One region of the Rhizobium tropici CIAT 899 genome, then DNA from elsewhere that is predicted to be linked to it. Evidence: riboswitches for the same ligand, from Rfam matches in the RefSeq annotation. Region 1 holds a riboswitch; each other region holds the start of a gene.

What was found. A riboswitch is a leader RNA that binds a small molecule or an ion and turns the genes downstream of it on or off. The one in region 1 is predicted to bind cobalamin.
Region 2: linked by a shared signal. The riboswitch ahead of RTCIAT899_RS24430 (ABC transporter substrate-binding protein) and the one ahead of cobU (bifunctional adenosylcobinamide kinase/adenosylcobinamide-phosphate guanylyltransferase) in region 1 are both predicted to bind cobalamin.
Region 3: linked by a shared signal. The riboswitch ahead of RTCIAT899_RS04320 (aromatic ring-hydroxylating oxygenase subunit alpha) and the one ahead of cobU (bifunctional adenosylcobinamide kinase/adenosylcobinamide-phosphate guanylyltransferase) in region 1 are both predicted to bind cobalamin.

What each region holds. Positions count from the first base shown of each region.
Region 1 is NC_020059.1:2,145,596-2,156,153, forward strand. It holds gene cobN (cobaltochelatase subunit CobN) at 1-2,895, opposite strand, end outside; gene cobW (cobalamin biosynthesis protein CobW) at 3,132-4,181, opposite strand; gene cobU (bifunctional adenosylcobinamide kinase/adenosylcobinamide-phosphate guanylyltransferase) at 4,187-4,711, opposite strand; cobalamin riboswitch at 4,853-5,251, opposite strand; gene RTCIAT899_RS10520 (chloride channel protein) at 5,433-7,229, shown strand; gene RTCIAT899_RS10525 (cobyric acid synthase) at 7,226-8,680, opposite strand; gene RTCIAT899_RS33775 (hypothetical protein) at 8,916-9,059, shown strand; gene RTCIAT899_RS10530 (ABC transporter substrate-binding protein) at 9,871-10,558, shown strand, end outside.
Region 2 is NC_020062.1:495,135-505,692, forward strand. It holds gene RTCIAT899_RS24390 (sensor histidine kinase) at 1-1,591, shown strand, start outside; gene RTCIAT899_RS24395 (sigma-54-dependent transcriptional regulator) at 1,588-2,892, shown strand; gene copC (copper homeostasis periplasmic binding protein CopC) at 2,935-3,303, opposite strand; gene RTCIAT899_RS24405 (SCO family protein) at 3,430-4,026, opposite strand; gene RTCIAT899_RS24410 (copper chaperone PCu(A)C) at 4,016-4,495, opposite strand; gene RTCIAT899_RS24415 (PepSY-associated TM helix domain-containing protein) at 4,559-5,929, opposite strand; gene RTCIAT899_RS24420 (hypothetical protein) at 6,158-6,562, opposite strand; gene RTCIAT899_RS24425 (GGDEF domain-containing protein) at 6,767-7,861, shown strand; cobalamin riboswitch at 7,931-8,186, shown strand; gene RTCIAT899_RS24430 (ABC transporter substrate-binding protein) at 8,352-9,368, shown strand; gene RTCIAT899_RS24435 (FecCD family ABC transporter permease) at 9,372-10,409, shown strand; gene RTCIAT899_RS24440 (ABC transporter ATP-binding protein) at 10,406-10,558, shown strand, end outside.
Region 3 is NC_020059.1:892,234-902,791, reverse strand. It holds gene RTCIAT899_RS04330 (glycoside hydrolase family 25 protein) at 1-682, shown strand, start outside; gene RTCIAT899_RS04325 (FAD-binding oxidoreductase) at 792-1,880, opposite strand; gene RTCIAT899_RS04320 (aromatic ring-hydroxylating oxygenase subunit alpha) at 1,883-3,127, opposite strand; cobalamin riboswitch at 3,225-3,428, opposite strand; gene RTCIAT899_RS04315 (DUF6656 family protein) at 3,778-4,395, shown strand; gene RTCIAT899_RS04310 (L-threonylcarbamoyladenylate synthase) at 4,454-5,428, shown strand; gene RTCIAT899_RS04305 (FAD-binding oxidoreductase) at 5,459-6,889, shown strand; gene RTCIAT899_RS04300 (MOSC domain-containing protein) at 6,959-7,510, shown strand; gene RTCIAT899_RS04295 (DNA translocase FtsK) at 7,811-10,558, opposite strand, start outside.

The DNA.
Region 1 (10,558 bases):
GAAGCGGCCGTCGAGGCCTTTGAGCAGGGCGAAGATTTCTGCATCGCCGCAGGCCAGGATGGACGGCTGGAGCTTTGCGGCAATTTCTTCAAGGACCATACGGGTGTTTGGCCAATTCTCGGGGCAAGCCGTTTCGCCATCCACGAGTTTCGCAGCCAAGAGTTCGATGCGCTCGACGGTATCGCCCTGGGTGCGCCAAGGGACATCGGAGATGTCGTTGAGGATGGCGGGGCGCGGGCCGGTCCATTCGGCGGCCATGTCGCAGTCCAAAGGGTCGAAAGGTTTGCCTGGAGAGATACCCCCCTCTGTCAGCTTCGCTGACATCTCCCCCACAAGGGGGGAGATTGGCGGGAGTATGCCGCCTGGCTTTCCTGCCTCTCCATCGACAGTATCAGCGACCTCGATGGCCATTTGAGGCGATGTCGTGCCGCGAGCCACCAATCTCCCCCCCTGTGGGGGAGATGTCGCGTCAGCGACAGAGGGGGATACCACGCTCTCCACACCCGCCAAACTCTCCACACCCTCAAAAATATCCCGAGCAATCGCCCGCTGCAGGCTCTGATCACCGCCCTCGCCCAGCCCGCGCGGCACTCTTGCCAGCGCCACCGTCAAATCCGTCAGCAACCGCCCGGAAGGCGAAACGCCGAAAATATGCAGGCCATCGCGGATCTGCATTTCCTTGAGATCGCAGAGATAGGCGTCGAGCTTGCGCAAGGCCTCGTCTTCGCCCTCGCCCTTGGCGATGCCGGCATCCTGATCGAGGCCGATATCGGCAACGAGATCGAGGATCTGCTTGCGAAGCAGACGGATGCGGCGAGGATCGCCGCCCGAAGCCTCGTAATATTCGTCGACCAACGCCTCCAGATCCTTCAGCGGGCCATAGCTTTCGGCGCGCGTCAGCGGCGGCGTCAGGTGGTCGATGATGACGGCGCTCGTGCGGCGCTTGGCCTGCGTGCCCTCGCCGGGATCGTTGACGATGAAAGGATAGAGGTTTGGCAACGGTCCGAGGATCGCTTCCGGATAGCAGCTTTCCGACAGTGCCAGCGCCTTGCCCGGCAGCCATTCGAGATTACCGTGCTTGCCCATGTGGATGACCGCATGCGCATCGACGGAACGGCGCAGGAAGGCATAGAAGGCAAGATAGCCGTGGGGCGGAACGAGATCGGGAGAGTGGTAGCTCTCCTTCGGATCGATATTGTAGCCGCGCGCCGGCTGGATGCCGACAAGCACGTCGCCGAAGCGGGCGAACGGCAGGGCAAAGCCGTTATCGAGCGCGTAAGGATCTGCCTCAGGCCTCCCCCAACGCAGCGTGATTTCATCCTGAATCTTTTGGGGAAGCGACGAGAAGAAATCCTTGTAGTCGCTAAAGGAAAGCCTCTCGCGAACGACGCGGCCATCATGCCCGGAATTTGTCGGGCCTTCCGCCAGATGCCGCATCAGTGCATCGTCATCGGCAGGCAGATCGGCAACACTATAGCCCGCCGCCTGCATCGCCTTCAGCACCTCGATCGTGCCGGCCGGCGTATCGAGCCCGACGCCGTTGCCCAAACGTCCATCGCGATTGGGATAGTTCGCCATGACGAGCGCGACACGGCGATCACCGGGCGGCGTATTGCGCAGCCGCGCCCAACTGGCGGCGAGCCGAGCCGTATAGCGCATGCGATCCTCGAGCGGTTCGCTGGCGACGATATTGGCCTCCACCCGCTCGTCATAGCGGGCAGCCGCCTTGAAGGACACCGCGCGGGCAAGAACACGGCCGTCGACTTCCGGCAGCGCCACGTTCATGCCGAGATCGCGCGCTGAAAGCCCCTGCGAGGATGCCTCCCACGCCTCCTTCGATGAAGCAGAGAAGATGGCTTGCAGAACGACAGCGTCGCCCGTCTCCAGAACCGTTGCCTGCCGATCCGCGCCCGGTGCTGAAACGGCAAAGCCTGTCGCGTTGATAACCACGCCCGGCTGCAGCTCAGTAAAGACGCTTTCGAGAATGCCGACGGACACGGCATCCTTGAGACTATAGGCAAAGACCGGCAACGGCCGCATGCCCTCGGCGATGAGGGCCTCTATCATCGCTTCGACTGGTTTAGTTTCGCCGCTCTGAACCAGCGCGCGATAGAAGGAAATCGCGACGGTCGGGGGTTCGATTTCCTGCACCTGCTCCAAATCGATGGCGGCATCCAAGGGAGAGCTTCGCCCCTCATCCGCCCTACGGGCACCTTCTCCCCGCACGCGGGGCGAAGGGGGAACTGCGGACTCGATATGCTCCCTCTCCCCGTCAATACGGGGAGAGGGCTGGGGTGAGGGGCGAACCCTCCATTCGATTTCGAGCCTCTTCCACTCCTCCACGCCGATTACGCCCCTGCCCGGCCACCAGATTCCGGCCTTCATCAAGGGCACGGCTGGCATCGGCTTCTCGGCACCCGAGAGCATCGCCGCGGCATAGGCTAGAAACGCCCGCGAATTCGCCTCGCCGCCCTCGATCAGATAGGACCAGAGCGCGTTGAGATCATCGAGCGCGACGTTGGAAAAGGGCGTCAGCCCCGGATCGGGCTTCGAATCCCCCGGCAGCACCGCGATCAAGGCACCCTGGCGCGCCGCACAGGCATACAGCGCCTCCAGCGCATAATGGAAATAGCTTGCTCCTCCCAAGGCTCGCACGATGATGAGCTTCGCATATCGCGCGGTCCTGTCGATATAGGTATCGACGGACATCGGATGCTTGAGGCTCATCAGGCTCGCGAGCCGAAGGAAACAGTCGCCCTCGCCATGCGCTGCGGCAATCGCCGCAAGCTCGGTATCGGCAGCCGACAGAAAGAGGATATCGCCGGGCGTCTGCCCAAGGTCGATCGCCTCCTCGCCGTCGCTGATCGTTCCCTTTTGTGCTAGGAGGAGATGCATCAGGCGTCAGAGTATGCGGCAGCATACCCCCCTCTGTCACTTTGTGACATCTCCCCCACAAGGGGGGAGATCATTCGGTGCCACGCTTCGCTGGACTTACCTCCCCAAGCCGCAGCTACTCCCGACATCGCTTGTTTTACGATGCAGCAGCCACGAGCTTCCAATCTCCCCCCTTGTGGGGGAGATGTCGCGAAAGCGACAGAGGGGGGTATCTCACGCCAAAGACCCGACATCAATCAAACCAGCGCTTCGATCGCCCTACGCACGATCGTCTCATCCATCTCGTGCAGGCCGATCACCACCAGCCGGGTCGCGCGCGCTTCACCCGGTGTCCAGGCGCGGTCGAAATAGGTGTCGATGCGGCTGCCGACGGCCTGAACTTGCAGGCGCATCGGCTTACCGGGCACGTCCACGAAGCCCTTGAGGCGCAGCACGTCATGCTCGGCAATCACACCCTTCAGCGCATCGACGAAGGCCGCCGGGTCGGCAATCGGGCCAAGCTCGACGACGAAGCTGTCGAACTCGTCGTGATCATGCGGTGTGCCATCCTCATGCTCGAGCTCATGATGGGATTTGCGGTTGACGATATCGTCTTCCGTGCCGATGCCGAGGCCGAGCAGGATGGCGGCCGGAACATCGCCGTTCTTCGCTTCGATAATCGTCGGCTTGCGGGCCGTGCGCGAGGCAACCTCGGCGCGGACGCGGCCGAGACCGTCGGTGTCGATCAGATCGGTCTTGTTGAGCACGATCAGATCGGCGCAGGTCAGCTGATCCTCGAAAAGCTCTTCGATCGGGCTTTCATGATCCAGCGAGTCGTCCTCGACGCGGGCGGCTTCGACAGCGTCATGATCATCGGCAAAGCGGCCAGCGGCAACAGCAGCGCTATCGACGACGGTGATGACGCCATCGACGGTGACATGGGTCCGAATGTCAGGCCAGTTGAAGGCGGCGACCAGCGGCTGCGGCAGCGCAAGGCCTGACGTTTCGATGACGATGTGATCCGGGCGCGCGTCGCGCTCCAGAAGCTTCGTCATGGTGGGGATGAAATCGTCGGCGACGGTGCAGCAGATGCAGCCGTTGGTCAGCTCGATGATATCATCCTCAGTACAGTTCTCCGCGCCGCAGCCCTTCAACACGTCGCCATCGACGCCGAGATCGCCGAATTCGTTGATGATCAGCGCGATCTTCTTGCCGCCTGCGTTCTGCAGGAGGTTGCGGATCATCGTCGTCTTGCCGGCTCCCAGGAAGCCGGTGATGACGGTGGCGGGAATCTTTTCCTGGTTCATATGCATCAACCCTTCATTTTCAGCGGCAGGCCCGCTGCGATAAAATAAACTTCGGCACTCGCCGCCGCGACCATCTGGTGCAGACGGCCGGCATGATCGCGAAATTCGCGCGCCATGCGATTTTCCGGCACGATTCCAAGGCCCACCTCGTTGGAGACGAGAACGAGCCTCGATCGTGCAGTCGGCAGAAATGCAGTGAGAGCGGCAAATTCCGCCGCCATGTCACGCTCGGCCATCATCAGATTGGTGACCCATAGCGTCAGGCAGTCGACAAGCACCGCCCGCCCCTCGGCGTCGACGGCGGCAAGCTGCCCGACAAGATCGATCGGCTCCTCATGCGTTTGCCATAGATCGCCGCGGTCGGCACGATGCTTCGCGATGCGCTCGCGCATCTCGTCGTCCCATGCCTGCCCTGTCGCCACATAGTGACGTTCAAGACCCGTGTCCGAAACCAGGGATTCGGCAAACCTGGATTTGCCGGAACGCGCGCCGCCAAGGACGAAGACTGCTCGGGAAATCGAAGACGACATACGCTATGCCCGCTCCCACACAAAAACAGGGGTCGGCAGCACGTCGCTGAAACCGGAAAACAGGCGCCTATACGCCGAAAACTCGTCTTGCGCCATGACAACCTCCGTGCTGGCAGCGGAACCGACGTCCCAGAACAGGCTCTGTGCCCGGCACGCATGGCAGGTCTCCTGGCTCGCGGATAAGGCGCCGCGACGGGGGCGGACCGAAACCGGTCGCCCCCGATCGTGCGCCAGCGGACCTTTCTCGCCTTCCCGGCAATGCATCATGAAAAGGCGGACGATTCGTAGAATAAGAGGCGTCCAGCCCCGGTTGATCATGATGCCACGCCAGTGGCTTTTTCGACTTGAGCCTGTCCCGCCCCGTTCGCCCCATGCGAACCATCGATGGAATAGGTTTCAAACCGAACGAAAGACCCTGACCGCTCTACAGTCGCGGGGTCGGCTGTGATGAGAACGCCCGGATTGGGTCCGTCCCTCCACATTCCCTTTTCATCCCATGCGGCAGATCGCCGCTCAGGAACCATTCGTTATGCCGGCAATGATTAGGCTTTCACTTACGTCAAGTCAATCAAGGGCATGGATGCGACCTGCGTCATCCTGATTACGAAATCGGCTGAAAATTCCCATAAAGCCAACGGCTTTTTTGCCGTATTTCTTTGATGTTAGGAGGTTATAGAGGGTAGGCTCTCGCATTCGAGTAAAAACGTATCGTCCGTTTCCCATGTTGCAGAAATTCCAACCGCGACGCCTCGGCGTCTTCTCGGCTCTGTTCGATCTCGGTCGCTTCAGGGCATTGCTGCGCCGTGGCGAATTGGGACTTGTCTTCGCCGGAGCGCTGGTGGGAATAGTATCCGGCTGCGCCGTAACGGCGATGAGCTATATCTCGCGCAAGTTTCACAGCGTCATCTACGGCATAACCGACTACGAACGCTTGAGTTCGGCAGCGATGGCAATTCAGGACAAATCCGTATTGTTCATCGCACCGATCGCAGGCGGCATCATTCTCGGCATACTGCTGTATATATTGTCCCGCACGCGCAAAAAGCCGATGGTCGACCCGATCGAAGCCAATGCGCTGCATGGCGGCCGCATGTCGCTAACCGACAGCGTCATCGTCGCGGTGCAGAACCTGATCTCGAATGGATTCGGCGCCTCTGTCGGGCTTGAAGCAGGCTACACGCAGCTCGCTGCGGGCATTGCCTCCAAGTTCGGCTACAAGATGCAAATGCGTCGCGCGGACCTGCGCATGCTCGTCGGCTGCGGCGCGGCCGGCGCCATCGCCGCAGCATTCAACGCGCCGCTCACCGGCGCCTTCTACGCCTTCGAGCTGATCATCGGCAGCTATTCGATCGTCACCCTGACACCCGTCGTGGTCTCGGCGCTGATATCGACCATGATCGCAAGACTGCTCGCCGGCGACGATTTCGCCATCGATATCGATCATTTCGGGGCGATCGTTCCAGCCGATTATCTTCCTGCCATCCTGCTCGGTGCCTTCTGTGCCGGTATCGGCATCCTGATCATGCAGGGCGTCGCATGGGTCGAGGAACTGGCGCGCAAAAGCTCGATCGCGCCGCCTTTCCGCCCTGCGCTTGGCGGCTTGGTAGTCGGAACATTGGCGCTGATCTCGCCACAGGTCCTGTCTGCCGGCCATGGCGCCCTGCATCTTAACCTATCGACCGAAGTGACGCTGAGCGCACTTATCGGCGTCTTCATCCTGAAATCCCTGGCGTCAGCAGTTTCGATCGGCTCCGGCTTCAGAGGCGGCCTCTTCTTTGCCTCCCTGTTCATGGGCGCGCTGCTCGGCAAGATCTTCGCTTATTGCGCACCCTATTTCGATCACGCCACGCTGACGCCGGCCGTCTACGCCGTCGTCGGCATGAGCTCGCTTGCCGTCGCGATTATCGGCGGGCCGCTGACGATGACCTTCCTGGCGCTCGAAATCACCGGGGATTTCCCGATCACTGCCCTGGTTCTGGCGGCGGTCATCACCTCCTCGCTGGTGGTGCGCACGACCTTCGGCTACTCCTTCGCCACATGGCGCTTCCACCTGCGCGGCGAGAGCATCCGCAGCGCTCACGATGTCGGCTGGATCCGCAACCTGACGGTTGCGCGCATGATGCGCCCGGATGTGCATACGGCCAGCATCGACATGAGCATCGAGGAATTCCGCAAGAATTTCCCCATCGGCTCCGCGCAGCGCGTCATTCTGATCGACAAGAACGAGAAATATTCCGGAATGGTGCTCGTGCCCGACGTTTATGCGAGCCCGATCGAAAAGGACGACGAGGAACACGGCCTTTCCGACTTCATCCGGCTGCGCAACGAGTTCCTGCAGCCGCAAATGAATGCCAAGCAGGCAGCCGCCATGTTCGAGCAGACGAAGAGCGAAGCGCTCGTCGTGGTCAACGACCTGATCGAACGCAAGGTCATCGGCCTGCTGACGGAGAGCTATACGCTGCGTCGCTACAGCGAAGAACTCGACCGCCGCCGCCGGGAAGTCTCCGGCGAGCTTTAGGCGACGAGGCTGTCGAGCCAGGCGGGATCGAGTACGCTTTCCAGCTCTGCCGCCACTTCGTCCAGAGCCTCGTCGACGCTGGCGCGATAGTTCATGCGCTCGCCGGAGACGCCGAAGCTTGCCAGCAGCTTTGCCCGATAGCTGTCGCTGCTGAAAAGGCCATGCAGATATGTGCCCATGATGCGACCATCCGGCGATACGGCTCCATCAGGCCGCCCGTCGATCATGGCCGATGGCCGCTCGCAGTCCCGGCCCCGCGTCACGCCGAGGTGGATTTCATAGCCCGATAACGGCACATCATACTCTTTGGAGACGGCAGTGCTGTTGCGCACGGTCTTTTCCGGCGCCATCTCCGTCTCGATATCCAACAGGCCTAATCCGGGCGTCTCGGTCACCGATCCCTCGATGCCAAGTGGATCATGGACCATATGGCCGAGCATCTGGTAGCCACCGCAAATGCCGATGACGCGGCCGCCACGACGCACATGAGCGGCTATATCGCGGTCCCATCCCTGCTCGCGCAGATCAAGGAGATCGCCGATCGTAGACTTCGAACCCGGCAGCACCACGAGCGCTGCATCGGCAGGCAAGCGCTCTCCAACGCGGATAAACACCAAATCGACATCCGGTTCGGCCCGCAGCGGATCGAGGTCGTCGAAATTGGCGATGCGCGACAGCACGGGTACGGCGACCTTGAGCGCACCAGAGGAACCTCGAGCAAGTCGCTCCAATACGACCGAATCCTCCGCCGGCAGGCGCGCCGCCGCCTTCAGCCAGGGAACGACACCATGGCATTGCCACCCCGTGAAGCTACCAATTGCCTCGATACCCTCACCGAAGAGGGAGACATCGCCACGGAACTTGTTGATCAGATAGCCGCGGATCATCCGCCGATCTTCCTCCGGCAAGATATGGTATGTGCCGACCAGCGACGCGATCACGCCGCCGCGGTCTATGTCGCCGACCAGCACGACGGGAACATTGGCGCGTGTCGCAAAGCCCATATTGGCGATATCGCCGCGCCGCAGATTGATCTCGGCGGGCGAGCCTGCCCCCTCGACGATGACGAGATCGGTCCCCGCCCGCATCGTGGCGAAGCTTTCGAGCACCGCACCGAGCAATTGCGGCTTGAGCGCCTGATAGTCCCGACCCTTGGCTTGGCCCCAGACCTTGCCCTGCACGATGATCTGGCTGCCGGTTTCCGATTGCGGCTTCAACAGCACCGGATTCATATGAACCGATGAGGGAACGCGTGAGGCCAGCGACTGCAGCCACTGGGCACGTCCGATTTCGCCGCCATCCTCGGCAACGGCCGCATTGTTCGACATGTTTTGTGGCTTGAACGGGCGCACTCTCACGCCCCTGTTTGCGAACAACCGGCACAAGCCCGCGACCAATACCGTTTTTCCGACATCGGAGCCCGTTCCCTGCAGCATGATCGCTCTCGTCATTCCCCACCACCTCGATATGCTACAGCCACTGAAAACGCGGGATTTGGCCTTGATTTTGCCGCGATCTCCACTCCTCGAAGCCCACCACCACGATACAAAAATGCATCACAGTCCAACATGCTCTATTTGCGACATTGGATGACGATTTCATCCATTGTGAGTTACGCGAAGGAGGATTATCTGCATCGTGAAAACAAACAACGAAACCGGCCGGTCCGGGTCGGAGGATACCCCAATGCTTTTCATCTTCAACAGACAGAATTCCATCCAGATCGCCTGGAACGGCAAGCTTCCGGCTCACCGCCCGGAGAGCCGGCTACAGCAGCTCGATACGCGCTTCGGCACGGTGGGCTTCATCCGCACGTATAATGTCGGCTGATAGCGCGTCAAGCCGCCATTCCAGCACACGAGAAGCCGCCATGCGACAGCATCGGCGGCTATATTTTTGCTCAATGTCGAGATCGGAGCGGATTACCGCTCTCACACAGAAACTGTCTTGTAACGGCACTCTTTAAAGCGCGAAAACCGCGCGATCCGGAGATCGACGCGGTTTGCCAAAAACGCCGGCTTCCCTGCACATACACCGCAAGGTTCGCATTCCCCGGTACGCTATACCTGATCCAGGGAAGCAGCGGTTGTCCCCCGCCACGCATTGATTGATAAACGGACATCGTTACTGGAGGGTTATTAAGTGCTTAAATTAGAGTGAATCTGAAAATTTTTTGAAAATTTTCCGCTTTGCGTTGAGAAATCGCAAACGACGCAAATAAGATATAAAACGTCTTCCAGGGACACGATATTTGAGCACCATTCAAATCCGGCTGGGCGGCAAAGCTTTGAGGAAGCCATGTGATGGACGTTTTACAGCCACGAATGGCAGAAAATAGGCTAATTCAGGCGCTTAATTAAGCTTCTCCAAGAGACACGATAACGTCCATCGGCCGACCGGCTGTTGATTTCTTCATCCAAATCCTTACGCTGCCTAATGTCGATGCAAAGAATGCCCGGCCGCGATAAAGTTCAGCGGTCGCAAAAAGACCAAATGCACGACGGCAGCAAAGGGGACCGTACGGGCGTCGTCAGCGGCGTATGCACGGTTGCAATTGGACCGCGCTGACAGGGGATCGACAGAAATCGAACGCATTAGGGTCGATTTCCGCAACGTAACGAAAAATTGGGAGACGATATCAATGAAGAAGCTTCTCGCTTCAGCCATCTTCGCATTCGGCGCCTATGCTTTGGCTGGCTCGGCGCACGCCGCGGATTGCGGCAGCGTATCCATTGCTGAAATGAACTGGGCATCCGCCGGCGTTGCCGCGCAGGTCGACAAGATCATCCTGCAGAACGGTTACGGCTGCAATGTCACCCTGGTAACCGGCGATACACAGCCGACCTTTGCCTCCATGAACGAAAAAGGTCAGCCTGACGTCGCACCAGAGCTTTGGGTCAACGCCGTGCGCACCGCGCTCGACAAGGCCGTATCCGAGGGCCGCCTGATCGTGGCCGCACCGCTTCTGAGCGACGGCGGCGTCGAAGGCTGGTGGATTCCGAAGTTCCTCGCCGACGCCCATCCGGACATCAAGACCGTTCAGGACGCCCTCAAGCATCCCGAACTTTTCCCTGCCCCCGAAGATCCGTCCAAGGGTGCCGTCTATGACTGCCCGGCAGGCTGGAACTGCCAGATCTCCACGACCAACCTCTACAAGGCTCTTGGCGCTGAGAAACTCGGCTTCACCCTTGTCGATACCGGCTCCGCCGCAGGTCTCGACGGTTCGATCGCCAATGCCTTCGAAAAGAAGACCGGCTGGCTCGGCTACTATTGGGCTCCGACAGCCATCCTCGGCAAGTACGAGATGGTTCGCCTGAGCTTCAACGTAC
Region 2 (10,558 bases), on a different replicon from region 1:
CAGTGAGCTGGCGCGCTTCCGGCTTCTTCCAATCGTGCTCGGCGAATATCGCGATCTTGGCGAGGCGCTCGCGAGCCCCACAACGGATGCCGCCCGCCGACTTGACGACAAGCTTGGTTTCCTGGCGCGGGAAACCGGCGCCTATATCATCTATCTCGTCGATCAGAAGGGACTTGTCATTTCCGCGTCGAATGCGGGAACGGAAGACAGTTTTGTCGGCAAGAACTTCAGCTTCCGCCCCTATTTTTCCCAGGCGTTGAAAGACGGCACGGCGGAATATTACGGCGCTGGAGCCATCAGTGGCCGGCCGGGCCTGTTTCTTGCCCGTAGGGTCGGCGATGCCGCCGCTCCGGCGGGCGTCATCGTGGTCAAATTCGAGTTCGACGCGGTGTCGCGGATCTGGGCGAACGACCGCGGAAAAACGTTTGTCGTCGACGAGCATCAGATCATCCTTGCGGCATCCGACCCGTCACAGGTGCTGACGACGCTTGCACCTCTCTCGCCCGAAGTCCGGGCCGGCATCGCCGCAAGCGGCCAATATCGCGACGCCGCCCTTGCGCAGGGGAATTACCACGTCGAGGATGCCGGTCGCATACACGGTCCGCGAGGCCGGATCATGATCGCTGCGGAGCAGCCGGTGGCCGGGACGCATCTGCGTCTGCTGCACCTTCTCGACACCCGCGCGGCGCTGCTGGAGGCGCAGGCGCAGGCCTGGCTGCTGGCTTTGCCCGTCATCGTCGGTTTGGCAGTCATCGTCACCGCGCTCTGGTGGCGGATGACTCGAGCGGCCAGGGCAGCGGACGATCGGCGAGCACTTGAGGAGGCCGTCGCCGCACGCACGGTCGAGCTGCACGACGAGATGGCTGAACGTGCGCGCGCCGAGGATCGATATCGCGATGCCCGTGAGGAACTTGCCCAGGCGAACCGGCTTGCTTCCGTCGGTTCGATCACGGCGGGGTTGATGCATGAGATTAACCAGCCTGTCGCGACCATCCGCACCCTTGCCGAGAACGCACGCCATCATCTCGCGGCCAATCGCCTCGATCGCGTCGGCGCCAATCTGGATGCCGCGGTCGAAGTGACGGCGCGGATCGGCACGATCACGCAGGAGATGCGGCGTTTTTCACGCAGGGGGCGGCGCGCAGCCGGAGCGGAACCGCTCGATGCCATCATCGCGGGCGCCTTGCTGCTGGTGGGGAATCGGTTTCGCAAAGCCGGCGTGCGGCTGGATCTGCCGCCGCAGGGCCAGCCGCATGTGCTTGCCGAACGGGTGCGGCTGGAGCAGGTCATCGTCAATCTGCTGCAGAACGCCATCGATGCCGTTGCCGGTATCGAGGATCCGCATGTTGCTCTGCTCGTGGACGCTGCCGGAAAGGATATGGTGAAACTGACTGTCGCCGATAATGGTCCCGGTATCGATCCGGCACTGGCCAAGGAAATATTCCGTCCATTCGTTACCGGCAAGCCAGATGGACTTGGTCTCGGGCTCGGGATTGCCCAGGACATCATGAATGATCTCGGCGGATCATTGACCATCGGCCAATCGCCGCTCGGTGGCGCGGCTTTCGTAATGACGGTGAGGCGAGCATGACCCTGGAAGCGCCGCAGAAAGTTCTTCTGGTCGAGGATGACGGCCCCTTCAATGCCGCACTTACGGATTCCTTCGCCATAGCGGGCTTCGACGTGGAGACGCATGGTGACGGGCAATCGGCGCTGGCAAGCCTTGCAACCGCATTGCCCGGTGTGATCGTGAGCGATATCCGCCTGCCGCGCATCGACGGGCACGATCTTCTGGAAGCCGTGCTGGCGCGCGATCCGGACTTGCCGGTTATCCTGATGACTGGCCACGGCGATATCGCCATGGCTGTCGGGGCGTTGAAACAGGGCGCCTATGATTTTATTGCCAAGCCCTTTGCCACCGATCATCTGATCGCATCGGTGCGCCGGGCGCTGGAAACGCGCCGCCTGGTGCTGGAAAACCGGCGTTTGCGGCGGGCGGCTGCCGAGGCGGAGGATGCATCGCCGCTTCTCGGCCAGACGACGGTTATGGCACGGTTGCGCGAAACGATCCGCCAGGTCGCAAATGCCGACGTGGATGTTCTGATCGAAGGCGAAACGGGGACCGGCAAGGAACTCGTGGCCCGGCTCATCCACCGCTGGAGCAGGCGGCGTGCCCGCAGTTTCGTCGCGGTCGATTGTGCCGCCTTGCCGGACGCGATCGCCGACGAGGCTCTGTTCGGAAACCGCGTTCGGCGCGGACGCATTGCCGAGGCCGATCGCGGCACGCTGTTTCTCGATGAGATCGACAGCATGTCGCCCATGCTGCAGGGACGGCTTCTGCGCGTCGCCGAGGAACGCGAGCTGCCTTCGGCAAGCGGCGAGCCGACCCCTGTCGATCTCCGTATTGTCGCTGCCACCAAAAGCGATCTGCATGCTGCCGTCGCCGATGGCCGTTTTCGGGCCGATCTGCTCTATCGGCTGGAAACCGTGAGAATCCGCATTCCGCCGTTGCGGGAGCGCCGCGCCGATATCGGCCTGTTGTTCAGCGCCTTCCTCGACGAGGCCGCCCGCCTGCACGGCGTGCCGCGCCCTCCCATCGATGCCGCGATGGAGGCACGGTTTCTGACGCACGATTGGCCGGGCAATGTCCGGGAGCTGCGTAACTATGCGACCCAAGCGGCGCTAGGCCTCTCCTCCGTTCGCAGTCAGCCTGCGCTGGAGCTTGGCCTCTCCGAGCAGATGGATCATTTCGAGGCAAACATTCTCCGGGCCACGCTGGAACGTTTCGAAGGAGATATTGCCGAAGTCGCGCAGGCGCTCAGACTGCCGCGCCGCAGCCTCTATGCACGCCTGCAGCGCCACGGCATCAATCCGTCCGCTTATCGCAAGTAAGTTAGCTTGCGCACCGATGGTTGCCGGCCGCTTCCGGGCCGTTCAAGGCGCTATGGTGAAACTGTAGCTCCCGTTGGTCTTGTGGCCATCCGTGGAGAGCACGTGCCATTCGACCGTGTACTTCCCCGGCGCAAGCTTGTCGGCTACCGGCACCATGAGCGTGGTGCCGCTATTCATCAGCATGGCCTCACCGGTCTTGGCGGTTGCCTTGTCGGGCCCGGTTATCTTAACGCCGCTGAATTTCACATTGAGACTTTCGGAGAAGGTCAAGTCGAGCTCCGACGGGGCGCTCTTGACCGTGCCGTCGGCCGCCGGAACGGCGGATTTCAGATGGGCATGTGCCATAGCCTGGCCGGCAAGGGCGATACTGATTGCAGTTGCAGCGAGAAGCAGTTTCTTGATAGGGGGCATTTGATTTCCTTATCATGTTGGTGATCCGGGAAGGCCCGCGGATCGCGTGATGGCGATCGGTCGATCACCGATATCCGTTGCCGCAAGGGCGGACGGAATTCCCATTCCCGGAGCCGCACCTCGGAATTAATCCTGCTGCAGCAGATTTCGGATCTTCTGCAGGGCGACGTCGGTATTTTCCTGGTAGGCGATCGTACCTTTGAGATTGCCGTCGGCATCGACGAGCAGCACGGACGCCGTGTGATCCATGGTGTATCCGCCGTCCGGGCTGGGCACTTTCCTGGCATAGATGCGCCAGCCTTTGATCGCCTTCTGCATCTCACCGGGATCGCCCGTGATGCCGATAATCCGGTCGGTGAAATTGCCGGTGTAGCTGTGCATGATCTCCGGCGTGTCCCGTTCCGGATCGACGGTGAAGAAATAGACCTTCAATCCGTCGGCCTGAGTTCCTAGCGTCTTGAGCCAGCCGGCCATGTCATAAAGCGTTGTCGGGCAGACGTCAGGGCAATGCGTATAGCCGAAATAGACGAGCGAGGGATGGCCCGACAGGGCCTTTTCGGTGATGGGTTCACCGCGATCGTCTGTCAGCGTGAAGGTTGCGCCGACGTTGCCGGCGGCCCGGACCTTGGGTGCCATCAGGAAGGTTGCGTAGCCGATGGCACCAGCGCCGACGACAAGCGTCAGGGCGACGGCCGTTGCCGCAAAGCGTCGTCTATTTGACATGGGATGCCTCCTTGTTTGCCGCGATCGATCCGACGGGGAAATCGACTTCGGCCGTACCGGCTTTTTCGAATTTGAGCGATGTCCTCACCGTCTGGCCCTGAAGGAAGGGCGCGGCGACCTTCATGAACATGAGGTGGTAGCCGCCGGGTTTGAGTTCGATGGTTTTGCCAGCCGGTATTGCTAGGCCGCCGGCAAGCTCGCGCATGATCATCACGTCGTTGTCCATCTTCATCTCGTGAATCTGGACCGTTGCGGCGCGCGGTGAGCTCGCAGCCACCAGCCGGTCGTCGGTGCCTCCCGTATTCGTGATGGTCATGTAACCACCACCGACGGGAGCTCCCGGCACCATGGCGCGAACATAGGGTGCGGAAATGGTGAGGTTGCCGATTTTGACATCGTCGGCGGAAGCGAGAGAGGAAGACAGGAATGCCAGCCCGAAAGCGGCAAGGGCAAAAATCGGTTTCAGCATGATCGATATCCTTGATCCGGAAGAGGAGCAGGCGGGCGAAGCCTCTGGCTCCGCCTCACCTCGTCAGGAGAAGAAGCGCCGGAGAGGCGGTACGAAGCGAACCAGGAGCTGGTCGAGGAGCAACATCGCGACGATGGCGGCACCCGTCAGCGGGAAAGCCATGCCGAAGACGATGGCAATGAGCCAGAGGCCGACATAGACAGACTTCTGCGGCGGCATCGGCGGCACACCGAGACGACCCGATGGCCGGCGCTTCCACCACATGGTCGCTGCCGTCACGCAGCAAAGAATGATGGCGAGACACGCGGCCAGCATCAGCAGCTGGTTGAAGAGGCCCCATTCCTGCCCCTGATGGACATTGATGCCCCATTCGATTGCCTTGCCGAGCGCCGGATACTGCTCGTAGGAAATATCGACGAGCGGCTTGCCGGAATATTGGTCGATATGAACGGTTCGTTCCTTGCCGAGGTCGCCGAAGTAGTGGCTTGCCGTATAAACGCCCTTCTTGTCCGAGGGGATCGCAAGATCGGCGCCGGCGATCATGCCGAGCCCATGCATGACGTCGACGGCCTTATCGAGACCGATCGGCTTGGCCGATTGCGCCGCGATATCGGAGAGCGGAACGGGCGCGTTCTCGACGACCCAGCCGGGCCGGCTGACGATATCCTGTGTGACCTTTGTCGATTTCGGAACGTCGTCCCAGACTGCTGCCGGCGTGCCGAGATTGTTTGCGGTCAGCCAGGCGTTGACGTTGGCGCCCCAGTAGCCGGACCACGGCATGCCGCTGAAGGCGAGAAAGAAGATCAGGATGCCGGCAAGCGCTCCCGTCACGGCATGCAGGTCGCGCCAGAAGACGCGGCGTGATGGGGTGCCGCGAATGGTGAGCACGCCGCCCGTCTGCTGGCGCGGCCACCACAGATAGATGCCCGTCACGACGAGCACGAGGGCAAAGCCCGCGACGATCTCGATGAGGCGATTGGTCCATTTGCCGAAATATTCGAGGCTGTGAATGCGCTTGACGACCCAGCCGAATTCCTGCTTCGAACCCACCGACCCCAGGATGCTGCCGTCATAAGGATTGACGTAGACGATCGTCGATTGTCCATCCTTGGACAGCGTTATCCAGGCCGAGCGGTTCGGAGCCGACGCTTCATGATAGGAGGTTGTGCGGGCGCCCGGAAAGGCCGAGAGCGCCGCGTCGGCGATCTGCTGCGGCCGCAGCATGGTGCCGGCCTCGGTGACGAGATAGCGATGCGAGTAGAAGGTATCGGCAATCTGGTCCTTGAATAGATACAACGAACCGGTGATCGCCAGATTGAGCATGAAAGGGATGACGAGCAGGCCAGCGAAAAAATGCCAGCGCCAGATCGCGCGATAGAGCGAGATATTGTGGGTCGCTGCGGCTGCAGGCTCTGCAGCGGTAAAGGCAGACATGAAATCCTCCGAAGATCGGCAGGCTGCCGCAAGGGGCGATCTGAGGAGGGGTGCGGCGAGATGGTTCGCCGTTTGGCGTGAGCCTGCTTTCCCTGGGCAGCCGACCAATCGGCCTGCTTCGTTCGGCAAGATGCAGCTGTGAACACCAATCCTCAGATGTCGCGACGTCATGGTCGCGCAAGCGGCAGCATTGACGGCGGGCATCGCGACGAAAGCCGCAATGCCGGTTCAGCCAACGATGTCGGGGAGGGGTGGTGCTCTCGGGCCTGTATTCGGCGGATAAAGTTGGCGGTGGAACACCTCCGATCTTGCGACGACGGTCTCTCCGCGCGGGGAGGCGAGGCGCTCACAAATGTCGGTCGGAGGCGCGGGCAGCATCGCGGCGGACGCAATCCGGCATGCTTCGCATCCGGGTGCGTAGGCTTTCCCATGCACCTTGCCATCGGCATCCTTATAGGTGATGCAGAGGATGGGCAGCGATCCGTCCGGCAGCCTGTATTGGGCGAGCTCGATCGGGGATATATCGTCGGCAGTTGCGACGATCGGTTGATGGGCGAAGCCGACGAGCAACAGCGCGACGGCGCAAAGAATGCGCGCGCTCCACTGAAATCTTCGCGAAATCGTCTTCCGCATGCTTGTCCCCACCACCGCATTCGCGGATAAGGTTTCAGTCATAGGGCAGGCCTATCGCAAGCGCAATGCGTCAATTCGTGCCGCGCTGCCGTTCGATGAGGGGCATATAAACTATTTTTAGAGATCGCATGGTATCTCGTAGGGACTTCGACCATGCCGCCGCCGCTCATCCGTTGCGACGCGTTGCGAAGACTGGGAATAGCCATGGAAATCGAAACACATTTGATCTCGCTAATACGTGTCCTCGGCCAGGTGGCGATTATTGTTTATGCCTATTCCTGGGTCATCCGTATCGTCGAGCGCGGCGCTTTGAAATCCGTGGCCGTCGGGTTGTTGTTCGGGCTGGTCGGCATCCTATCCATGGGCGATCCCATCCAATGGATGCCAGGTGTGATCCAGGATGGCCGGTCGATCCTCCTTGTTCTTACGCCGATCTATGGCGGCCTTTTGGGAACCATTGTCGCCGCGGTTATGATGGCCCTGTTTCGGTACATGGTGGGCGGCATGGGCGCCGTGGTCGGCGTGGCCGGCATCATAATCGTTGCGACCGCGGGCTATGCGCTCAGTCTGCTGCCGCGGCAATGGACCGGTACGGGCTGGAGGCGGTCGGCTCTGTTCGGTCTGGCGACCTGTTCATCCATTGTGGTTGTCTTCCTTTTTCCGTGGGCGGTTGCGCGCGCCCTTCTTATCTCGGCGACACTTCCGGTGACGATCGTCAATATCCTCGGTGTCATGTTGTTGTCGGATCTCTTGCAGCGGGAGCAATATCGCATTGGCATCCAGCGCGCGCTGGAGAATGAAGCGAGCCTCGATCCGCTGACAAGGCTTCCCAACCGCCGGGTGCTGCAGCGCGAAGGCGATCGATGCAGCAAGGAGGCGGGTATGCGGCGTATCCCCTTCTCGATTATCATGCTCGATATCGATCACTTCAAGAAGATCAACGATAGCTGGGGCCATTCCTTCGGTGACACCGTTCTGGCGCGGTTGGCCGATGTCATCAGGCAAACCGTCCGTAAGACCGATATTGCCGCCCGTTATGGCGGCGAGGAGATCGTCGTGCTGCTGCCCAACACCGATACGCGAGCCGCCGCCGCCGTGGCGGAGAAAATTCGCAAGGATATCGAGGACACGACCTTGATGTTCGAGCAGGAGGCCGTCCACGTCACGGTCAGCATCGGCATCGCCTGCTCTCTGGAACCGACGACGGATTTCAAACATGTGCTTGAGGCCGCCGACAAGGCGCTCTATCGGGCGAAGGCAGGCGGGAGAAATCGCGTGGAACTGGCAGAGGCCGTATAGGCTCGACGCCTTTCAATAGCCACGACCTGCTCTTTCTCATTTCTCGTCCTTGACGGAAAGGGGCAGTCCGGAATAACTGGGCGTGACGGTTCCCCAAGGAAGACTCCGCGGGGATTAATAGGGAACACGGTGAGGATGACCCAAGCGGGACCTAGACCGTGGCTGCCCCCGCAACTGTAAGCGGATTGCCGATCATCCGGGAATGACCAGCCTGCTGGTTCCTTCCTGAGGCTTTGAGCCGCGCCACTGCAAGCATGCTTGCGGGAAGGCCGATGATCGTCACAGATCCGCAAGCCAGGAGACCTGCCGTCGATCACGATCCAATCAGCCGGGCGGGGATGCCCGGAAAGGACAGAGAATGATTGACCTGCGCCTTCGACATTATCCGACACCTATCGGCCTTGATTGGGATCTCCGCAGCCGGCGGCCGTCTTTCTCAGCGCGATCGCGCTGACGCCGCCCCGTTTCCTTAATCCTATCGAGATCTTTCATGCGCCATTTTTTGACGACCATTGCATTTGCATTTGGGCTGATTAGTTTTGCTGGCTCCGGCTTTGCCGCTACCCAATATCCTCTCACCATCGATAATTGCGGTCAGAAGGTCACTTTTGAAAAGGCTCCGGCCAAGATCGTTTCGATCGGACAGGGCATGACCGAAATTCTCTTTTCGCTCGGCCTTGCCGACAAGATTGCCGGAACGGCGGTCTGGGTCGGCCCGGTTCTGCCGCAATATGCCGAGGCGAACAGCAAGATCCCGCGGCTTGCCGATAACGATCCAAGCTTCGAATCCGTCGTTGGCAAAGCCCCGGATCTCGTCGCCGCCGAATTCGAGTGGCATGTCGGCGCGCAGGGTTCCGTCGGCAAGCGCCAGCAATTTTCGGAGCTCGGGATCAATACCTATGTTGCTCCGGCCGATTGTGTCGCCAAGGTCAATACCGATGGCGGCGATGGTGTGCGCAAGGAGCTTTTCACGATGGATCTGGTCTACCAGGAAATCGCCGAGCTCTCGCAGATCTTCGACGTTAGGGATCGCGGCGATGCCCTGATCGCGGATCTGAAAAAGCGCGAGGCGGATGCAGTCGCTTCGATTGCCGCTGCCAAGGCCAAGGATCTTCCGATCGTGTTCTGGTTCTCCAGCAAGGAAGTCAATGGCGATGCCTATATCGCCGGCAAGAACAGCGCGCCGGCCTATGTCCTGAAGACGCTCGGCGCCAGAAACGTGGTGACGACGGAAGAAGAATGGCCGATGGTCGGTTGGGAAACCATTTCGCAGGCCAACCCGGCCGTGATCGTCATAGCCACCATGGACCGCCGCCGTTATGCGGCCGACGATCCGAAGGTCAAGGTCGATTTCCTCGAAAAAGATCCAGTCACCAGCCAGCTCGACGCCGTTAAGAACAAGCATTTCGTCATGATGGATGCGCAATCGATGAACCCGACCATCCGCACCATCGACGGCATTGAAGTATTGGCCAAGGGCATCAAGTCTTTCGGCCTGGCGCAGTAAGATATGGGTCTCGTCGCAAAACGCAGGACATGGTGGGCGCTCTTGGCGCTCGCCATGGCTGCCGTCATTCTTCTGGCCTTCATGATCAGCCTCGCCGTATCGATCGGCGAGATTTCGATCCCGCTGTCGACCACAGTAAAGGCCGTCTCGAACCGGTTGTTCGGAACGAGCTTCGAACTCAGCCGGATCCATCAGGGGATCGTCTGGGATTATCGCCTGAGCCGCGCGCTCGTTGCTGCAAGCACCGGTGCGTCGCTTGCCTTGAGCGGGGTGGTGTTGCAGGCGTTGCTGCGCAATCCGCTCGCCGAACCCTTTGTGCTGGGCATTTCCGCCGGCGCCTCCACCGGGGCGGTCTGCATCATGATCCTCGGTCTTGGCTACGGCATTCTGGGCCTTTCCGGCGGCGCCTTCCTCGGCGCGGTTGCAGCCTTTCTTTTCGTCGGCCTGCTTGCCGCCGGGGTCGGCGGCACGAGCGAGCGCATCATTCTATGCGGCGTCGCCGGTTCGCAGCTTTTCAACGCGCTTACCTCCTATATCGTCACCACGTCGGCCAATGCGGAGCAGGCGAGGGGCGTCATGTTCTGGCTGCTCGGCTCCATGAGCGGTGTGCGCTGGCCGGACGTTTATCTTTCCGGGCCGGTCGCCATCATCGGCTTCGCCGTCTGCATGGCGCATGTCCGCGTGCTCGATGCCTTTATCTTCGGCACGGATGCTGCCGCATCGCTTGGCATTGCGGTCAAGCGCGCCCAAGTCGTTCTGCTTGGCGTGACGGCTTTCATGACGGCAGCGGTCGTCAGCATCGTCGGCTCCATCGGTTTCGTCGGGCTCGTCATTCCGCATGCGGCCCGCTTCGTCGTCGGGCCGAGCCATGACCGGCTTTTGCCGGCAGCGGCTCTGGCCGGCGCCATCTTCATGGTCGCGGCCGATATCATCTCGCGGGTCATCGTTCCCCAGCAGATTTTGCCGATCGGCGTCGTCACGGCCTTGTTCGGGGCTCCGGCCTTCGCCCTCATTCTCTATCGAGCCCGGAGGACGGCATGAGCATTGCTGTGGACACGGTAACCTTTGCAGCCGGCAATAGTCTGATCGTCAACGGCGTCAGCCTGACGGTGGAAAAAGGCAAGGTACTCGGGCTCCTTGGGCCGAACGGCTCGGGTAAATCCAGCCTGCTCAGGCTGATCTGCCGGTTG
Region 3 (10,558 bases), 1.3 Mb from region 1:
CATGCTGGCGAAGACGAATGGCCTGTTATGGGGCGCCTATCATCTGGGACGGCCCGGCAATCCGACCGACCAGGCCAATCATTTTCTCGATTATGCCGATCCGCAACCCGATGAGCTGATGGTGCTCGATATTGACGGCATGGATGCGACGCAATTCATGTCGCTCGACGATGCGCAGATCTATGTCGCCCACATCAAGGTCAGAACCGGGCGTTATCCCATTCTCTACGTCAATCACAACACGGCGCGTTATATCGCCGATCACCGGGGCATCTATCCGCTGCTGTCGCGGCTGCCCTTGTGGTATGCGCGCTACAAGCCTGATGTCAAAGGCACTTTCCCACTCGGCAACTGGGACAATTATGCCATCTGGCAGTTTGCTTCGTCGGACAATTGTTCGGAGAAAAGCTGCCCCTATCGGGTCCCGGGCACGCTTACCGATATCGATGTCAACGTCGTGCCGATGACGAAGGTTCAGCTCGCTGGGATCTGGCCGCAGGGCGATCTCCTGCCGGCGAAACCGCTGCCCGCGCCGGACCTGACGATCGCGCTCGCACAGATGTGCAGCGGGCCGCGGCAGATGCTCGTTTCCCTCATGCTCGAGGTCGACCCCGTCGTCACGGCCTCGACCCCGCAAACCAAGCCGGTCGAGATCAATGAGCTGAATTACCAGGATTTCTAGAGCGTGATGCCAAAAAGTGTGGGCGGTTTTCGGACGACATCACGCTCTACTTCTTTGATGCTGGAGCGGATTCAGATTTTAGGTCGAATAGACCTAAAATCATCCGGCTCTAGGCCTCGATCTGCACATCCGTCTTCGGGCGCGAGCAGCAGGCGAGGATGTAACCCTCGTCGATCTCGTCATCGAGGATGCCGCCATTGTGGCTCATCTCGACTTCGCCCGAAAGCTTCAAGACCCGGCATGTGCCGCAGAGGCCGGATTCGCAGGCCGCACCGATGCGCACGCCGGCGCCCCGCGCCGCCTGAAGCACGGTCTGGCCCGCAGCACAGGCCACATCCTTGCCCGCCATCGTGAAGCGGATCGTGGTCGCCGCCTCGCCGGAAGCATCGTCGGAGACTTCCGCAAGCGGTGTCGCCGCATTGGCCGGCTGGAAGCTTTCCTGATGGTAGCGCGACATGTCGAAGCCATGCGCTTCGAGCATCGAGCGCACGGCATCCATGAAGACTTCCGGGCCGCAGCAGAAGATGGTGCGATCCATGAAATCGGGCGCCAGCAGGCCGATCTTCGCCTTGTCGATGCGGCCCTTCAGCCCCGACCAGAGATCGGTGCGGCCGCAGCCTTCGACGATGAAGCCGAGATCGAGGTTCGGCATGAAGCGGGCGAGATATTCGAGCTCGGAGCGGAAGATGATGTCCGTCGGGCTGCGCGAGCAATTGACGAAAGTAATGTCAGACAGTGGTGCTATGTCCGACATATACCGCGTCATCGACATCATCGGCGTGATGCCGGAGCCGGCCGAGACGAAGAGATATTTCTCGCCCGGATGACGGATGTGGCTGAAATCGCCAAGCGGGCCGAAAGCCTTGATGCGCATGCCCGGCTTCAGGTTCTCGAACATCCAGCGCGTGCCGATGCTGTCTTTCTGCGCCTTCACCGTCACGGCGACCGAGAAGGGCCGCGACGGCGTGGACGACAGAGTATAGGTGCGCATGACCGGCTCCGGAGCCGTCGGCAGCTCCAGCGTCACGAACTGCCCCGGCAGATAGCGGAACCAGTTGTCCTTGTCGGACCCGAAGGTGAAGGTCATCACATCGGGCGCTTCGGGCGTAACCGAGAGACATTCAAGCAGATGCTGCCTGTCGTTCCAGGGCTGCATCTGGTCGAGGTGACGATGCGGAAGGGAGACGGTCATGTTCATACTCAGGCTACCGCCGACAGCTTGGCCTGGTCGCCTTGCAGCCGGTTGATCATGAAAGTCGTGTACCATTCGACGAACTGCATGACGCCGCCTTCATGGATTTCCGAATAGGGACCGGGCTCATAGGCCGGCGAGCGGATGCCGAAGGCATTTTCCTCGACGATGCGGCGATCCTGATCGTTGGTTTCGGTCCAGACGTGGGTCAGCTCTTCCAGATTGTAGTCGACACCTTCGACCGCATCCTTGTGAACGAGCCACTTCGTGGTGACGGCGGTTTCCTCGGCGCTGATCGGCAGGACGCGGAAGGAGATCGCGTGGTCACCGAGCATGTGGTTCCATGTCGTCGGATAGTGGAAGAGCAGCATGGTGCCGATGCCGTTGATCGTCACGTCGGGCGAGAGCGGCCGCCTGACGGCATTCTGCCCGGACATGGTGTAGCTCTCGGCACCTTCGATCAGCGGCATGCGGGCGGTGCGGAACTGTCCGTCAGGAGAGATCTTGAATTCGCTCGGCAGGCCGGCGGCTTCGCAGCGTGCCCAGTGCTCGGTGATGACGGGATCGCTCATCGCGCCCTGCACGCCGGTCACCGTCGGAGCTTCCGGGAAGGTGCGGCAGAGTTCGGGGTGATTGGCCGCGCAATGGTAGCATTCGCGGTTGTTTTCCCAGACCAGCTTCCAGTTGCCCTTTTCGATAATGGTGCTCTGGAAGGCGACCTTGGCTTCGCTGATACGGTGCGGGGCCATGTAGGGCTCGATCGTGGCGCGAACGGGTGCGAAATCGGGAGCGTTCTGCGCGAGGCAGATGAAGATGTAGCCAGCGACACTTTCGCAGTGAACCGGCTTCAGCGAATGCTGGCTCTTGTCGAAATCCTCGGCCATCTGACGGGCAAAAAGCAGCGAGCCGTCAAGTTCGTAGGTCCATTGGTGATAGGGGCAGACGAGCTTTGCCGACGATCCGCGCTCGGTCGTGCAGACGCGCGAGCCGCGGTGGCGGCAGCTATTGTGGAAGGCGCGGATGACCTGATCGCGGCCACGGACGATGACGACGGGATAATCGCCGATCTGGACGGTGAAGTAATTGCCCGCACGCGGCACTTCGCAATCATGGCCTATGAACAGCCAGTCGCGATAGTAGATCGTCTCCATGTCGAGCTTGAAGTAATCCGGATCGGTGTAGAAGGGTTGCTCCAGGCTCAAACCCGTCCGGTGGTTCTTCAATTGCCGCAGAACTTTGCTGCCGATATCCATTTGCCTATCCTTGCGCAATACCGGAAGACGAGCAGAGGACATGCAAGGCCGTTGGGGACGGCCGAAAGCAATGCCCCGACCGCCCGCCGCGGTCAGTAAACCATATGTGCCCAAGGCTGGTTTCCGGGCTCTGGAGCGGCCCTGTTGCCAGGACCCCATGGCACCTTCCCAGGCCGATCGGCCCAGTGGCTTTATCCGCCATGCCTCACTCCACCACCGTTGCGGGGGCAGCGCCGGATTTTGACCGGCTTCCCAATTCTCCGTCTCCCTAGCAGACGGCACCTTGAGATTGATATCATCATAGCTCTCGGCCGCGTCTGCCGCTGCGCTGCAATGCGACATCGGCTTCGAATTTGACGACAGGTGAAACAGGACGATAGGACGGTTGCATGGCGTGAGAATATTGACAGGTAATTCAATTGCTTGGGCGTCTGCATCGGAGATGGTCAAAGCATCGCATATCCATTCCACCAATGACGCTTTATCCTGATTGCGACAGGTCAGCGAACGGCCGGCAATCAGGCAAATAATGGGCGGCAGAAAGCGCCAACGGAGCCGCTATCGGGGCGCCTTCAATCCGGCACGATCAAGCTCGGCTCAAGCTCCGTGATCCATCATGTCACCCAAAGAGTTTTATAGCGAGATCCGGCATGGCCAAACTCAGATATTTCGACGCTGGGAAGCCCGCCGAGCCCGAACCGGCGCAGCCGGTATCGACGACGGGGTACACCGAATTCCTGCGCACCGGCCGCATCAACCGCAACAGGCCGCATTGGCTGGCGGAAGAGCGGGAATATCTCACCCACGAACAGGTGGCCGAACACACGGCGCTGAAGCTCAGGGACGCCGGCGAGAAGACCCACGATCGGCTCAACAATTTCCATAGGTCCATCCGCTTCCCGAAGCTCATCTTTCATCACACGCTGAAGGACACGCCACATCTCGGCTATTGCCACGTTACCGCGGCGCGGACGCAGTTCGCGCATTATGAAGACGTGAACTGGGCTTTCTACATCGCCAATTTCTTTGCCCGCATCGGCCAGGAAGAGAACTTCTTCGAGGACATCAGCCTCAAATATTCGCGGATGTATTTCGCCGTGGCCATCCGTCCGGACAGGCAAGCGGAAGACAAGAAGCTGACGATCAATCGCGATGTCAGAGGCAACGGCGTGCTGTTCCACACCCACGATCCGCAGATCGCCATCCGCAACGTTCTCCTGCTCGGCGCCCGCAACGAGCAGCTTCGCGACATCATTCGCCAGCTTTGACGATTGATCCAAAAACTCGAAGAGCATAAGAACGGCCTGAACTGCAAGCAGGCAGGCCATGGCACGACACATAAACATTCTCGAACATCCGCAAACCGCTATAGAGGTTGCAACGGCGACGCTTGCCCAGGGCCTGCCGATCGGGCTGCCGACAGAGACGGTCTACGGCCTTGCCGCCGATGCCACCAATCCCACAGCCATTACCCGGATCTACGAGACGAAGGGGCGGCCACGCTTCAATCCGCTGATCTGCCATATGAGCGATCTTGCCATGGCGGAGCGCTATGCCATCTTCGACCCGATCTCGCGCAAGCTCGCGGAAGCCTTCTGGCCCGGCCCGTTGACGCTGGTTCTGCCGCTCAAGCCTGATAGCGGCATCCATCCGCTGGCAACCGCCGGCCTCGACACGGTCGGCATCCGCGTGCCGCAGGGCTTTGCCGGCGAGCTGATCCGCGTCTTTGACCGGCCGCTTGCCGCACCGAGCGCCAATACCTCGGGAAAGATCAGCGCCACCAATGCTGATCACGTGAACGACGACCTGGGGGAGCGGATTACTCTTATTCTCGACGCCGGATCATCGGTCGTCGGCGTGGAGTCGACGATCGTCAAGGTCGAGGATGGCGAGATGCGCCTGCTGCGACCGGGCGGTCTCGCGGCAAGCGAGATCGAGCGGGTGGCCGGCAAGGCACTGAAGCGCAAGAAAAAGGCTTCCGCTGCCATCGAGGCGCCAGGCATGCTTGCTTCGCATTATGCGCCGGGAGCAGCGGTGCGGCTCGACGCCACGGAGGTTTCCGCAAGCGAGGCGCTGATTCGCTTCGGCGCGCCAGATATTCCCGGCAGCGAGAACGCCGTTGCCGTGCTGGATCTGAGCGCGAGCGGCGATCTCTCGGAAGCCGCCGCAAACCTCTTTGATTTCATGAAGCGCGCCGATGCCACAGGCGCGACAACGATTGCCTTTTCGCATATTCCCGACGAGGGCCTCGGCGAGGCCATCAACGATCGGCTGCGCCGCGCAGCGGCTCCCAGAGAATAAATCGCCTGATCTTTCGGCAAAGGACACGCCATGAGCAGCTCCGCCACCTCTTCCGACCTTCTCGATCGCTTCGCCGGCATCGTCGGTGAAAAACATGCCGTGCGCGACCCGACGGAAATTGCGCCGCATCTGGTGGAAAACCGTGGGCTCTATCATGGCGCTTCGCCCATGCTGCTGAAGCCCGGCTCGCTGGAAGAGGTTTCGGCCATCCTCAAGCTTGCCAGCGAGACCGGAACGGCCATCGTGCCCCAGACGGGCAATACCGGGCTTGTTGGCGGGCAGACGCCGCGCGAGGGCGGCTCGGACATCATCCTGTCGCTGGAACGCATGAACCGCGTGCGCGATATCGATCCCGTCGGCAATACGATGATCGTTGACGGCGGCTGCATCCTGGCTGATGTCCACAAGGCGGCAGCCGAGCATGGCCGCATGTTCCCGCTTTCGCTCGGCTCGGAAGGCTCTTGCCGTATCGCCGGCAATCTTTCCACCAACGCCGGCGGCACGGCCGTTCTTGCCTATGGCAACATGCGCCAGCTCTGCCTCGGCCTTGAAGTCGTGCTGCCCACCGGCGAGATCTGGAACGGCCTGCGCCGCCTGAAGAAGGACAATACCGGCTACGACCTGCGCGATCTCTTCATCGGCGCAGAAGGCACGCTCGGTGTCATCACCGGCGCTGTACTGAAGCTCTTTCCGCAACCGCTCGGCCATCAGGTCGCCTTTGCCGGCCTGCGATCGGTCGAGGACGCACTGACACTGTTCAAGAATGCATCCAGCCTCTGCGGCACGGCGCTGACCGGCTTCGAGCTGATGCCGCGCATCGGTGTCGAATTCACCACGCGGCATATTCCGGGCGTGCGCGATCCGCTGGAGACGGTGCATCCCTGGTATGTTCTGATCGACATCTCCACCTCCGATTCGGCCGAGACAGCCGAGCGGATGATGACGGCGCTGCTCGAACAGGGCTATGAGGCCGGTCTGATCCAGGATGCGACCATCGCCAGCTCGGAAGCACAACAAAAGGCCATCTGGCATATGCGGGAGAGCATGTCGGACGCGCAGAAGCCGGAAGGCGGTTCGATCAAGCACGACGTTTCCGTGCCGGTGGCGCAGATTCCGCAATTCATGGCGGAAGCCGAAACGGCCGTTGTCGCCGCCATGCCTGGCGCCCGCGTCTGCGCCTTCGGCCACATGGGCGACGGCAATATCCACTACAACATCTCGCAGCCGGTCGGCGCCGACAAGGCCGAGTTCATCGGTCGTTGGCGCGAGATCAACAAGATCGTGCACGGGCTTGTGCTGCAGCATGGCGGCTCGATCTCCGCCGAGCATGGCATCGGCCAGCTGAAGCGCGACGAGTTGGCTTCCATCCGCTCCGATATCGAGATGGACCTGATGCGACGCATCAAGACGGCCTTCGACCCGGCAGGCATCATGAATCCGGGCAAGGTCCTCAAGGTCTGAGAGCTGGTCGGCTGCCTTAACGGCCCGCGAGACACGCTCTGAATCTAGGTTGTCATGGAAGGGTTCAGCATGGGCGACAAGCGCATATATGTGACATCGGTCAGCAGCAGCGGCGTGCACGAGTTCAGCAAGCAGACCAAGGATCATATTCAACTGCTGACAGGGCTTGGCGTCGAAGGCGATGCGCATATGGGGGTGACGGTGAAGCATCGCTCGCGCGTCGCGGTCGATCCGACCCAGCCCAATCTACGCCAGGTACACCTGATCCAGGAAGAGCTGTTCGACGAGCTCACCGAAAAGGGCTTTTCCGTTTCGCCGGGCGACATGGGCGAGAATATTGCCACCCGCGGGATAGACCTGCTTTCGCTGCCGCAAGGCACACGCCTGCATATCGGCGCGGAAGCGATCGTCGAGGTGACGGGCTTGCGCAATCCCTGCAAGCAGATCGACGATTTTCAGAAGGGACTGCTGCATGCGGTGCTCGACAAGGGTGCCGATGGTGGGCTGGTCCGCAAGGCGGGGATCATGGGTATTGTCTCAAGGGGCGGTCGGGTGCAGCGAGATGACGCCATTCACGTCGAGTTGCCGCCGCTGCCGCATGTGAAGCTTGAGCGTGTTTGATATCGGAATCAATGTGATGCGTTCCGCATAACGAGAAATCGGCTCTCAGTGTACTGAGCCTCTGATACCCCCCTCTGTCACTTACGTGACATCTCCCCCATATGGAGGAGATTGTTGGGAGTATGTCGCAACGCTTCGCCAAGTCATTGCGCTTCAGTTTCTGCGGGCAAGATGTTTGTTTGAGGCGACGAGGTGCTGCGGATTACCAATCTCCTCCATGGGGGGGAGATGTCGCGAAAGCGACAGAGGGGGGTGCGCACTCTCCGCGACGACCGCAGCCAGCGTCATCCCCCTGCCCAATCAATCGAAGTCTTCCTGACCCGAATTGCCGCCGCCATTGCGGTTGCCGGTGATGATCTCGCGTTTGCCGACATGGTTGGCGGGGCCGACCAGGCCGTCCTTTTCCATGCGCTCGACGAGCGAGGCAGCGCGGTTGTAGCCGATGCCGAGGCGGCGCTGGATGTAGGAAGTCGAGCACTTCTTGTCGCGCATGACCACCTTGATCGCCTGTTCGTAGAGATCGTCGCCGTCTTCCGAGGCAATCGCGCCCTTGTCAAAGACAGCCGTATCTTCTTCCTCGTCTTCCTCGTCCTCGTCGGCGGTAACCGTGTCGAGATATTCCGGACGGCCCTGCAGCTTCAGGTGCGCCACGACCTTCTCGACTTCCTCGTCGGACACGAAGGGGCCGTGAACACGGGAGATGCGGCCGCCGCCGGCCATGTGCAGCATGTCGCCCTGGCCGAGGAGCTGTTCGGCACCCTGCTCGCCGAGGATGGTGCGGCTGTCGATCTTCGACGTGACCTGGAAGGAGATGCGGGTCGGGAAGTTCGCCTTGATCGTGCCGGTGATGACATCGACCGAAGGACGCTGCGTCGCCATGATCAGATGGATGCCGGCGGCGCGCGCCATCTGCGCCAGACGCTGGATCGCACCTTCGATCTCCTTGCCGGCGACCATCATCAGGTCGGCCATTTCGTCGACGATGACGACGATATACGGCATCGGCGTCAGGTCCATTTCCTGTTGCTCTTCGATCGGGGCACCCGTGCCCTTGTCGAAGCCGGTCTGGACCATGACGTGGATCGTCTCACCCTTTTCCTTGGCGGAGGCGACGCGGCTGTTGTAGCCGTCGATATTGCGCACGCCGAGGCGCGACATCTTCTTGTAGCGATCCTCCATCTCGCGCACCGCCCATTTCAGCGCCATAACGGCCTTCTTCGGATCGGTGACGACAGGGGTCAGCAGATGCGGGATACCGTCATAGACAGAGAGTTCCAGCATCTTCGGATCGACCATGATCAGGCGGCACTGTTCCGGCGTCATGCGGTAGAGCAGCGACAGGATCATCGTGTTGATCGCGACCGACTTGCCTGAGCCGGTGGTACCGGCGACGAGTAGATGCGGCATCTTCGCGAGTTCCGCGATGACGGGCTCGCCGCCGATGGTCTTGCCGAGGCCGAGCGCCAGCTTGTACCCGCTCTTCTCGAAATCGGGCGAATCGATCATCTCGCGGAAATAGACGGTCTCGCGGTTGACGTTCGGCAGTTCGATCCCGATGACGTTGCGGCCCGGAACGACGGCGACGCGCGCCGAGAGAGCCGACATCGAGCGGGCGATATCGTCTGCGAGGTTGATGACGCGCGAGGATTTGACGCCGGGCGCCGGCTCGAATTCATAGAGCGTGACAACGGGGCCGGGGCGGACATGGATGATCTCGCCCTTGACACCGAAATCCTCGAGCACGCTTTCCAGCAGGCCGGCATTCTGCTCCAGCGTTTCCTGCGTCATGATCACGCCGGAACGAACGGCAGGTTCCTGTAGCAGTTCGCGCGGCGGCAGCTCGTATTCGCCGTCAGCGGTGCGGGCGATCGGCCGCCATTCAGGCGGCGTCAGCGATGCGGGCCGGCGCGGCGAGATCCGCGATGGCGGTGCGTCGATCAGGCGCTGAGCAGCGGCTTCGACTGCGGGGATCGTCGGCGCAGCCTTGGCGACCGGTTGGGCAGCAGCCGGCGCGGTGGCCTTCGTCGGCATCGGCGCCACGACCATGACAGGCGCGGGCCGGGTTTCAGCTTCGGCACCATAGACGGCGGTTACGAAAGCGGGCGGCACGAATGTTTCGGCTAGCGCCACCACCGTCTGCGGCTCGGCAGCAGGTGCTTCGACGATGACGTCGGCCGCCTCGACGACGGCGGCCAGAACGGCAGCCTCAAGCGCGGCAAGCTCGTCCATGGCCGGCGTGCTGATATCTGCTGCTGACAATCTGGAAACAGTTTCGACGTGAGCTGCGATCCCGACTGCTGGAGACGGCACCACAACGGGCTGCGGCTCGACCGCAGCTGCCGGGCGGCGGCACTCGACGACGCGGAACTTGGCGATGATCGATTCGGCATCGACCTCCGGCTTGGGCGTCGCCGGCTGCTTCGACTCGCCCTTGAGGGCGGAAACGAATTCGCCATCGAACGGCATCGCATCCCAGAAGGCAAAATCGGAAAGATGGACAAGACGCGACTCGACCACAGGCGCGGCTAGGGACTCGGGAACAGTTGACTGAACAGGGGAAGCATCCAGCGCGATCGCAGGAGCTTTCGAGAATGCGGTAGCGATAACGGTCATCTCCAATGCGTCCGGCTCGGTTGCCGGGGAATTCTGAATCACTGTCGGAATATAGCCTTCCACCACCAGCGGCATGTCTTCGAGTGCCGGCAGATGAAACTCTGATGATTGCATCGGCTGCTGAATGACGGCGGCGACCGGAGCCTCGACGGCGGGCGGCTCCATGACCCGCATCGCGGCGTGCGCGGAAGCCTGCGGCCGGATCTCAGCCTTCGGCTCGGCAGGCGGGCGGCGGCTGATAATTTCATTTTCGCGGGTGCGGGTGAAGCGCACATTCGGCCCCATCAGGAAGGCATTCTGCCAGCCGGGCGATGCGAGATCTTCCGCGGAGATCCCCTGCGGCAGAATCGGCATTTCCTGCTCGCTGGTAACGGCGGCGGCCTGCAGCGCCTCCACAACAGGCGGCGGGGCCGCGGCGGTGCGCTTCCTCACCTC